One region of the Ectothiorhodospira shaposhnikovii genome, then DNA from elsewhere that is predicted to be linked to it. Evidence: predicted binding sites of a transcription regulator. Region 1 holds the regulator's gene; the other holds the start of a gene.
What was found. The regulator FliA, encoded in region 1, starts transcription of late flagellar genes. The targets are predictions, from matches to a motif close to GCTAAAGTTNNNNNNNNNNCNGCCGATA.

Region 1 (5,278 bases):
GGTACGGCGGCGGCGGGCGACGGTTGCGGGCCGCCATTCTGCTTCTGATCCTGCAGAGCGTCCAAAAGGGCTTCAAACTCATCATCCGTAATGTCCCCCTGCAACTCCCCCGATGCCGATGCCGGTGCGGGCGGAGGCTCGGGTGCCGCGGGGATCGCTGGAGGGGGCGGCGGTGCCGATGCCTCCTCTTCTCCCTCGGGTAGCGTCAGGGGTTCCAAGGCAGCCATCAGCGGGTCCGGCGCGGGCGCCGGCTGCGTGCCGGAACGCACCTCGTCGAACATCCGATTCAGCACATCAACCACCTGAAGGATGATATCCATCAGGTTGCTGTCCACATGGCGCTGGCCCTGGCGCAGCAGGTTGAAGACATCCTCGGCGCGATGGCAGATCTTGACCAGGTTGTCCAGACTCAGGAACCCGGCTCCGCCCTTGATGGTGTGAAAGCTGCGAAAGACCGCATTGAGCAGGTCCTTGTCATCGGGGGTCTGTTCCAGCTGCACCAGCTGCTCACTGAGACCCTCCAGCAATTCGCCGGCCTCAACCAGAAAGTCCTGCAGGATTTCGTCGTCGGTATCCAGACTCATGTCCGTCTCTCACGCCCGGTGCAAACGCACCCTGATATTCCGGTTTGGCGGCCGGAGCGGCGAAATCTGAAACCGGCGGGTGCTCCGATGACAGGCCCGGCCTTAAAATCCAAGACTGGACAACAGGTCATCCACATCATCCTGGCTTTTCACCACGTCACCATGATCCGAGGTCCCCTTGACCGCGGGACCCGTCGGCTGAACCCCCGCGTCCCTGTCCTTGCCCTCCGGCGTGGACAGGCGCTTGCCGGAAATCCGCACCAGCCCCACCAGGTTATCCTCCAGATCCTGCACCAGGGTCATGACGCGACGAATGACCTGCCCCGTCAGATCCTGGAAATCCTGGGCCATCAGCACTTCCGACAGCTGACTGCGCAGGGTTTCCGCGTCCCGTTCCGTATCCTGGAGAAAGTCGGCCAGGGCCTGACTCACCGATCGGAACTCGTCCACGGTCATTTCCCGCTGGCGAAAACGGGCCCAGTCGGCCCCGAGTATCCGTGCCCGATTTGCCAGTGCCTCGGAAACCGGCAATGCCGCCTCCACGGCATTGAGGGTGCGATGGGCCGCCTGATCGGTCATGGCAACCACGTAGTTGAGGCGTTCCTTGGCATCGGGAATATCCTGGTGTGTCAGCTCGGAGAGCCGGGAATCCAGACGGAAACTGTTCAGAGCCTCGTGCAGATCACGGGTCAGCTTGCCCAGCTCCTGGAACAGCAGGCTCTCGTGCATGCGACCCATTTCCTCGATGAGACGCCCCGCCCCTTCCTCGTCCCCCGACTCCATGAGCGTGACCAGCTCCCGGGCGCGTTCCAGCTGCTGCTGTCTGAACAGGGCTTCTTTGCTGTCTTCCTGGTTCTCCATGACGTTGTTCACCCTTTTTCCTGAAGCCGCTCGAAGATCTTGTTGATCTTCTCCTTCAGGGTTTCCGCGGTGAAAGGCTTGACGATATAGCCATTGACGCCGGCCTGGGCCGCTTCAACAATCTGCTCTCGCTTGGCTTCCGCCGTCACCATCAGGACGGGCATGTCCTTGAGGCGGGGATCGGCACGCACAGCCCGCAGCAGATCAATGCCGGGCATGCCGGGCATGTTCCAGTCGGTGACCAGGAAGTCATAGTTACCGTTCTGCAGCATGGGCAGCGCAGTGCTGCCGTCATCAGCCTCGGCGGTATTGTTGTATCCAAGATCCCGCAGCAAATTCTTGATAATGCGGCGCATCGTGGAAAAATCATCCACGATGAGGATCTTCATGTTCTTGTCCACAATAACCTCCCGATTAAACACGCACCGAAGCGAGATCCCCGAACGGGGCGCTCCGGCATTCTGAAATCAAATTCTGCCGGCAAGCGGGGAATCAGACCCGCTCACCGTCGGCCACCCAGTCGGCCATGCGGGCCCGGAGACGAACCAGCGCCTGACCATGGATCTGACACACCCGGGACTCACTGACACCGAGCACTTCACCGATCTCCCGCAGGTTCAGTTCGTCATCATAATACAGCGAGAGGATCAAACGCTCCCGTTCGGGCAAGGCATTGACATGCTCGGCCAGGGCTGTCTGAAAATCCATTCGGGTGATGGACTCCAGGGGCGTCTGCCCCTGGGCCGGGAGGAAATTGTCCACATCGCCATCCCCGTCGCAAAGATCATCAAAACCCAGCACCCGGCTGCCGGCGGCATCCCGCAGCATGTCGTGGTAGGTGTCCAGGTCCACGCCCAGGGCAGCCGCGATTTCCGCACCGCTTGCCTCGCGCCCTTCCCGGTTTTCAATTTCCCGGATCACCTCGCTGATGCGCCGGGCATTGCGATGCACGGAGCGGGGGGTCCAGTCACTGCGACGGACCTCGTCCAGCATGGCACCTCGGATCCGGATGCCGGCATAGGTCTCGAAACTGGCCCCCTGGGAAGGGTCATAATGACGGGCAGCCTCCAGCAGACCGATGACCCCGGACTGGATCAGGTCTTCCACCTGCACATTGGCAGGCAGGCGGGCGAGCAGATGGTAAGCGATTCGCTTGACCAAGGCGACATGCTCATCCACCAGTCGAGTATGATCTGACTCTGCGCTGGCATACATGGCTATGGCACTGATGTGACTGGCTCCAGGTCGTTTCGACCACTGTTGATCAACCTTTCCACAAAAAATTCGATCCCGCCCCGGGTGTTGCGGGGCATGGGCCATTGATCGACGCGACCGGCAATGGTGCGAAAGGCACGGGCGGCAGGGCTGGAGGGATAGGCCTCCAGCACAGTCTGCCGACGCTGCACGGCCTTGCGCAACAGGTCGTCATGAGGAATGGCGCCGACGTAATCAAGGATCACGTCCTCCAGAAAACGGTCACAGACGGACACCAGCTTGCGAAACAGGGCCCTGCCCTCATCCTCATTGTCGTTACGGACCATGTTGGCGAGGATGCGAAACCGCATCAGGCCATGATCCCGGTGCAGCACCTTGATCAGGGCATAGGCATCGGTGATGGAGGCCGGCTCGTCGCACACCACCACCAGCACCTCCTGAGCCGCCCGGCAGAACCGGGTCACGCTGTCATGCAGGCCTGCCGCGGTATCCACCACCAGTACATCCAAGGGGTGAGACAGGGCGCTGAAGGCACGAATGATACCGACATGCTGTGCCGGTTCCAGATCCGCCATGCGGGCAATGCCCGAGGCCGCCGGCACGATCAGCATGCCGGCGGGGCCTTCCAGCAACACCTCTTCCAGCGTCTTTTCGCCGTTGAGGACATGGTACAGGTTGGCCTTGGGCTGCAACCCCAACAACACGTCCACGTTGGCCAACCCCAGATCCGCATCCAGCAGCATGACCCGCTTGCCGCCCTGGGCCAGGGCCGCGGACAGGTTCACCGACACATTGGTCTTGCCCACCCCGCCCTTGCCGCTGGACACCGCCAGCACGCGCACCGGGGACACCGCTCCCGCCGGCGGGGATAACCGGGCCATATTGGGCTCACTGGCTGGAGGCATGGACATACCTGGCATTGGGCTGGTTGATGGGCTCGCGGAACATGGGAGAAACCACCTGGGCCTGACGGGCATCCGCCCGCTCGCCACCGGCATCCGCCATCCTGGCGGCGGTGGCCACCAGTCGGGCGGCACGGGCCGGACGCAAATCATCGGGGATGCGCTGGCCTTCGCTGACGAAGGTCAGCGGCAGGCCTGCCCGGATCAGGGTCGACAGGGCCTCGCCCAACGAAGCGGCTTCATCCACCTTGGTCAGTACGCACCCCTCCGGCTGCAATCGGGCAAAGGATTTCACGGTCTCCGTCATCACGGCCTTCTGCACATTGGCGGCCATCACCAACAGGGTCCTGGCGGAAGGCAGTGCCGTCAGGGATTCCAGTTCGGCCAGCAGCTTCATGTCCCGCTGATTGGTACCCGCCGTATCAATGATGACCAGCCGCTTGGATTTCAACCCCTCTAGCATATCGCCCAGCTGGCGTGCTGTCTGCGCCAGATAGACGGGAACCTCAAGGATCTGACCAAAGGTCTGCAACTGTCGATGAGCGCCGATGCGGTAGGCGTCCGTGGTGATCAGGGCCACCGAGTCATGGCCGTGCCTGAGGCTCTGCAACGCCGCCAGCTTGGCCACCGTCGTGGTCTTGCCCACGCCGCTCGGCCCCACCAGGGTGATGATGCCGGCCTGATCCAGGATACCGTCCGGAGTGACCGCCAGGCGACCGGACAGCTGGGTCAGGGCCTCCTGCCAGGCCTCCGCGGGGTCCTCGGGATGACTGACGGCCAGGGCAATCTCCTTGGCCAGCTCCGGCTCCAACCCCATGCGCTGTAACCGGGCCACCACGCCGGCCCGACCCGGATCACGGCGCATGAACTCCTGGCCCGCCAGACTGGCAAGCTGGTCCTGCAGCATGGCGCGCAACCCTTGAATTTCTTTCTGCATGGCCAGCAGCGTGGGCTCCTGGGACCATTCGATGTTGACGACCTTGCGGGCCTTGGCCGGTTTCACGGGCTCGGGTTCCGTGGCCGGAGGCGGCGGATCGACCACCGGCGTCATCAGGGCGGGCAGCCCCTCCTCCGCCCAACCATCATCACGACGGGCGCGCAGAGGCGGAAATTCCCCCGTCTGGACTCGGATGCCTTCCCGGAGTGCGGGAGCTTGTACCGCCTCGGGCCGAGGCGTCCCGGGACTGCGCGGGGCCTCCGGCCCGTCATCGGGCGCGCCGGAGCCGGCCCCCACGGCGGGAGAGACCGTCCGTTCGGCGGCAAGGGGTGAGGGTCTGGACAGGGGCGAGGGTCTGGATACCGGCTCCCCCGATTGGGCGGCCATCTCCATTACCGCCTCCTCGTCATAGTCCATGGCGGCGATCAACTCGATGCCGCCCTCCACGCTGCGGCTGGAAAGGATCACCGCATCCGGTCCCTGACTCTCCCGCACCAGGCGGATGGCCTGGCGCATATCCGGTGCAAAATAGCGTTTTATCTTCATGACGGTAACCCGTTACCCCCGTTGCACTAACCCGTTTCCCTACCGACGGTGGCCACCACCCGGATCTGCTTGCTGTCCGGTATTTCCGTGTAGGCCAGGACATGGAGCCCGCGTACCGCCGAACGCAGCCAGCGGGACATCCAGGGCCGGATGTCCGGCGACACCACCAACACGGAAGGTTCGCCCGACATCTCCTGACGCTGGGAGGCCTCTGCGATGGAACGCTGCAGGCG
Region 2 (5,278 bases), 320 kb from region 1:
GATGCCGTCCTCCCGCCCGCGACCCAGGTAGAGCCACAGGCGACAGGTTCGGGTTTGTCGTCGACCCTTCTCCAGTTGCGGCACCGTGGTGTCGTCGCTGTGCAACACCGGACTGGCCAGGGCATCCTGGCGGATGAGGTCGGCCAGCGGGGCCAGGACCGAGGCGGACAGCAGCACGTAATCGCACAGCCGCTGGCGGGGAACGTCATAACCATCCCGGGCCAGCTGCTGACTGATGCGGTTGAGCGGCAGGTGATCCGCGAACTTGCTGATCACGGTATGGGCCAGCAGGCTGGCCCCCACCTGAGCGCCGGGGATCGGCGGCGATGGCCGAGGTGGGGAGACGATGGTGCGCTCCCCCTGATCACCCCGGATTGCATACTTGGGTACTTCATGGCGCTTGACGTACAGATGCCCGGGGGCGTACTCGAGGGTCTCGGTCACCTCGACGCCGATCTCTTCCAGCGGGCCACCGTTCTGTGCCTCCAGCCGGGCCCGGGTTTCATCGTCGTAGTCGTAGCGCATCGTCTCCCGGGGCAGTTCCGGTGGCAGGGCACGGCGGCCCCGGGGCGGTTGGGTCTTGCGCCGTTTCGTGGGCGCCTGGGCGGCGGCCTCTTCTTCGTCCTGCTCGGGGATGGGTGCCTCCAGCGGATGGAATAGATCCTCCTGGAGGTAACGGCCGCGTTCGGAGCTTTGCCCGAAGCGTTTGCGCTGTGCTTCAAGGACCTGGTCCTTGAGGCGCTGCAGTTGTTCGCTCAGTTCATTGACCGTGGACTGCAGCTGAACGAGCTGCTGGGACTGCTGCGTGATGACCTCATCGCGCTCTGCCACGGCGGCGCGAAGTTGAGACTCGCGCAGGTTGGGAGGGGGCGTCGGCAGGCCTTGTGCAGCAGTGTTCGACATGCCCGCATTTTACCATTCATGGCGCGCTAAGCGGCTGACTTATAGATAATAATTATCTATTAACCGGTGGCGGTGGCAAGGCATCGTGGGGGCATTTCCAGGCGCCGCCAGTCGATGCCCTCGAACAAAGCCTGCAACTGGCTGCGGGAGAGCCGAACCTCCCCCTCTGCAGCACCATCGGCGTGATGGGGCCACTTGAAGCGCCCCTTCTCCAGGCGCTTGTAGATCATCACGAAGCCCTGACCATCCCAGTACAGGGCCTTGAGCTTGTCTCCGGCCCGGTTGCGGAAGACGAACAGCTCGCCGCTGAGCGGATCCCGCTCCAGCACCTCAACAATCTCGATACACAGGCCATCGAAGGCCTTGCGGAAATCCACCGGCGCCACTGCCAGGTGGATGGCCATCCCCGTGGGCCAGCCGATCATGCCTCCAGCACCTGTATGGCCCGTTTCAAGGTCTGCGCGCAGAACCCCGGATACAGTTCCAACCGGCGGCCATTGCCCAATGCCACGACCACCGGTCCAACCCCGGGCTGCAGCGACAGGGCCACGGGATCGGGCTTGTCCTCCACCGTGCGGACCGCCAAAAACCGCTGCGGCACGGCTGTCGGCTTCGAAGGCGCGCGCCCTGGCTCAGCCTCGCCCAGCACCCACTCCGGGTACCGCGCCGCCCATTGCGATAACTGGCGGGGCGTGACCCCATGCTGACGGGCGAAGGCCGCCTTGCTCTGGCCTGAGGCCGCCCACTGCTGGACCAGATCCTTCCAGAAAGTGCGCTTGCGCTGTCGGATACCTCTGCTCATCCGCCACATCCCCTTATTGCTTGAGATCGTACCGGTGACGATGGAGGATCAGTGGGGACTATGGAATACGGGGGCTACCGGACAGGTACTCTCATTTTCAGTAATTTTCCCATTTTTCTCTCTCTTGATTCTGTATGAATAACCAGTTTGGCCACCTGATGGCGTGGCCTCTGAGTGCTGGACGTGATTCGTGCATCCTTTTCGTTGCGGAACGAAACCTGCGGTGATGCGGGTGGAGGGATACCGCTCGGCGGCATTTTTTTGCCGGTCATACCAGGTTGTAGGCGTGGTCATGGATTTCCTGGTAAATCAATAAAACTTTGAAAAAATTGATATTTTTTTGATATTAAGGTGGTTTTACCATTAGTGCAGCGCATTCAGCCGGCAAGCAATCGGAAATTTTTATCCGTTTGCGGCTAAAGCTTGCCGCTTGGGGGCCGATAACGGGTTTGAAGGGAGAGTGCAGCGGCAATGAATGACCTCCCTCGGAGCTTTCTAACTCTTGGTTCGATATCGGACCTGATACTGCCTAAGGAGAACGGCCATGGCACAGGTAATCAATACCAACGTTTCCTCGCTGAACGCCCAGCGGAATCTGAACGCAACTCAAGGCCAACTGCAGACGACTCTGCAGAGGCTGTCTTCCGGTATGCGCATTAACAGCGCCAAGGATGATGCGGCAGGCTTGGCTATTTCCGAGCGTTTCACCGCACAGATTCGCGGCCTGAATCAAGCTGCGCGCAATGCCAATGATGGGATTTCTCTGGTTCAAACCGCTGAGGGTGGTTTGTCCGAGATGAGCAATAACCTGCAGCGAATGAGAGAACTCGCTGTTCAGGCTGCATCTGGCACTTATACGGATGCCGAAGACAGGGCTGCGATGGATGCGGAATACCAGGCTCTGGCTTCAGAAATCAGCAGGATCGCGAATGATGTGACATTCAACGATATCAACTTGTTTACTGGAAGTCTTGATGTTGAGATTCAGGTTGGTGCAATGGCGAGTCAGACTATTGACATAGTAATGAGCACTAGTTTTACCAGCATGGCTGTTGGCGATATTTCAACTGATGCCAATGCCCAAACCGCCATTGCCGCGTTGGATGGATTTATTAATGACGTTGCTAGTGCCCGCGCTGACCTCGGTGCCATCCAGAACCGTCTGGAATCTTCAGTCGCGACGTTGAACAATACTTCCGAAAACCTTTCCGCCGCCCGATCCCGCATCATGGATGCCGACTTTGCCAAGGAAACCGCCGAGTTGACACGGACCCAGATCCTGCAGCAGGCTGGTGTCTCGGTACTGGCTCAGGCCAATACGGCGCCCCAGAGTGTCCTGGCACTGCTGCAGTAACGCCCGGGGGTTGATGTGAACACGACGGCCCGGGTGACGATGGTCACCCGGGCTTTCGTTCTCCCCGCCATCGGGGGAGGAGATGGCAGATGGAAACACGATTCAACGTCATACCCTTGAATACAGGCACTCCCAGGCCCTCGGTTTCCGCCGAGGCGACGGGCAATCGCCTGCCTTCCGAGTCCGTGTCCGGCGGCAAGGATGTGCCGGCAGTTACCGAAAAGTCGGAAGCACTGGGTCCCCTCAAGGTTTCCCCTGCCGGATCTTTGGATGATGCTCGACTGGCGGATCAGGTTGACGACGCAGTCAACCGCATCAATGACTTTGTGCAGGTGGTGCAGCGCAATCTGCAGTTCACGATTGATGATTCCACCGGAAAGACAGTGGTCAAGGTCTTTGATTCGGAAAGTGAAGAACTAATCCGGCAGTTGCCTCCCGACGAGATCTTGGCGGTCGCCGCCTATCTGGACGAGGTGAGAGGTTTGCTCGTCAAGGAAAAGGCTTAGGAAATGGCCCGTTATTTGCGTGTGTTTTCTGTTGTTCGCAGAGCAAATGATGTGGCATTTGACGGACGGCAAGGCAGGCTGTAGGCACGCCCGGCGTCCGTCACCGTTTTTTTCAGTTCTCGGGAGGTCGTCATGAGTACGATCAGTGCAATGGGAGTGGGTTCGGGCATCGATGTCCGGGGTCTGGTGGATCAGTTGGTTGCCGCGGAGCGACAGCCTCAGGAACAGCGCATTGCGCGCCAGGAGAAACAGGCCAAGGACCAGGTCTCCGCGTTGGGTCGTCTGAAAAGCGCCCTGGCCGATCTTGGCAAAGCCATGGAGAAGATCAAGGACCCGGCCTCGTTCCGTGCCTTTGATGTGCGGGTGCTGAATGAAAGCATTGTGTCGGCTTCCGTGCGCGGTAATGCACCGCCCGGCTCCTATGAGGTGGAAGTCCAGCAACTTGCCCAGTCCCAGCGGCTTGCAACCAATGCCGGCCTGTTCGGCGCCGGCTTTACGGCCACTAATCAGCTCGGTGCCGGTGATGTCACCATCACCCTCAAGGATGGTTCCACCGAGACCTTCACCCTGGCGGACGGGGCTTCATCCCTGCAGGATCTGCAAGCCCAGATCAATGCCAATTCCAGCAACGTGCGCGCCTCTGTCATCAATGACGGCCAGGGGCCACGTCTGACCTTTACGTCGGTCGATACCGGTGAGGCGAATGGCATTGATGCCATCTCGGTGTCCGGGGCCGCGGGTGGCGCATTGTTGAATGGACTTGCGTTCGACTCATCGACCATGGATGGGGCCGGCGTCAGTGGCGGGTTTACCCAGTTGCGCGCCGCTCAGGATGCAATCCTGAGCGTTGACGGTCTGACTATCACGCGAACCAGCAACCAGGTGAACGATGTCATTGAAGGTGTTGACCTGACCCTGACTGAGGAAGGCACCACCCGCGTGGGTGTCACCGAGAAGGAGGAAACCGCCCGGGAAGCCGTACAGGCCTTCGTGGATGCCTACAATGCCCTGCGTCGGCAGACCAACCAGTTGGGTGCCTTTGATGTGACTGCCGGTACGAGTGCTGCCCTCAATGGTGACTCCACGCTGCGAGGCGTACAGTCCCAGATGGGACGGCTGCTGGGCAATCCGGTTGCCGGCATGGATGGCTCCGTGAGAATTCTGGCGGATCTGGGGATTTCCACCCAGCGTGACGGGACCCTGAGCGTGGATCAAGCGCGGCTTGATGCACGGCTTGCGGAAGACCCGGACGAGGTGATTCGCCTGTTCACGGACAAGGATGACGGCATCGTTGCCCGAATGGAAGGTATGGTGGAGCAGTACACGGGCAGGGATAATGTTCTCGATACCCGTACCAAAGGCCTGGAACGGAATCTTCGCGGGCTGGAGGAGCAGCGGGATCGTCTGGATTACCGGATGGAACGGGTGGAGGCACGCCTGATTGCCCAATTCTCTGCCATGGATATCATGGTGGCCCAAATGAATCAGACCAGCCAGTTTTTGGATAACCAGCTGGGGATGATTTCCAATATGAACAAGAAGTGAGAGTGAGTGTGAATGACGGCACTCTCAAGTTTTTCCCCGCATGACCGCTAGAGTATTCAGAGCAGGGTTTCATTTTTCAGCGTCAGGGGCATCTTATGAGCTATGCAGCCATGCATAAGGGAATTAACCAGTATCAGCAGGTTGGTGCCGCCGATGCGCCCTTTGCCG

Region 2: ACLF6L_RS07315 (flagellin) is a predicted target of FliA. The motif match lies at 2,121-2,148, and genes of this name have one in related genera.

The regions. Positions count from the first base shown of each region.
Region 1 is NZ_CP178333.1:1,916,943-1,922,220, forward strand. Features, by position in the region: gene ACLF6L_RS08735 (chemotaxis protein CheA) at 1-584, opposite strand, end outside; gene ACLF6L_RS08740 (protein phosphatase CheZ) at 687-1,445, opposite strand; gene cheY (chemotaxis response regulator CheY) at 1,454-1,846, opposite strand; gene ACLF6L_RS08750 (RNA polymerase sigma factor FliA) at 1,938-2,660, opposite strand; gene ACLF6L_RS08755 (MinD/ParA family protein) at 2,663-3,565, opposite strand; gene flhF (flagellar biosynthesis protein FlhF) at 3,549-5,045, opposite strand; gene flhA (flagellar biosynthesis protein FlhA) at 5,072-5,278, opposite strand, start outside.
Region 2 is NZ_CP178333.1:1,596,077-1,601,354, forward strand. Features, by position in the region: gene tnpC (IS66 family transposase) at 1-903, opposite strand, end outside; gene tnpB (IS66 family insertion sequence element accessory protein TnpB) at 963-1,328, opposite strand; gene tnpA (IS66 family insertion sequence element accessory protein TnpA) at 1,325-1,705, opposite strand; gene ACLF6L_RS07315 (flagellin) at 2,250-3,059, shown strand; gene ACLF6L_RS07320 (flagellar protein FlaG) at 3,149-3,565, shown strand; gene fliD (flagellar filament capping protein FliD) at 3,698-5,110, shown strand; gene fliS (flagellar export chaperone FliS) at 5,221-5,278, shown strand, end outside.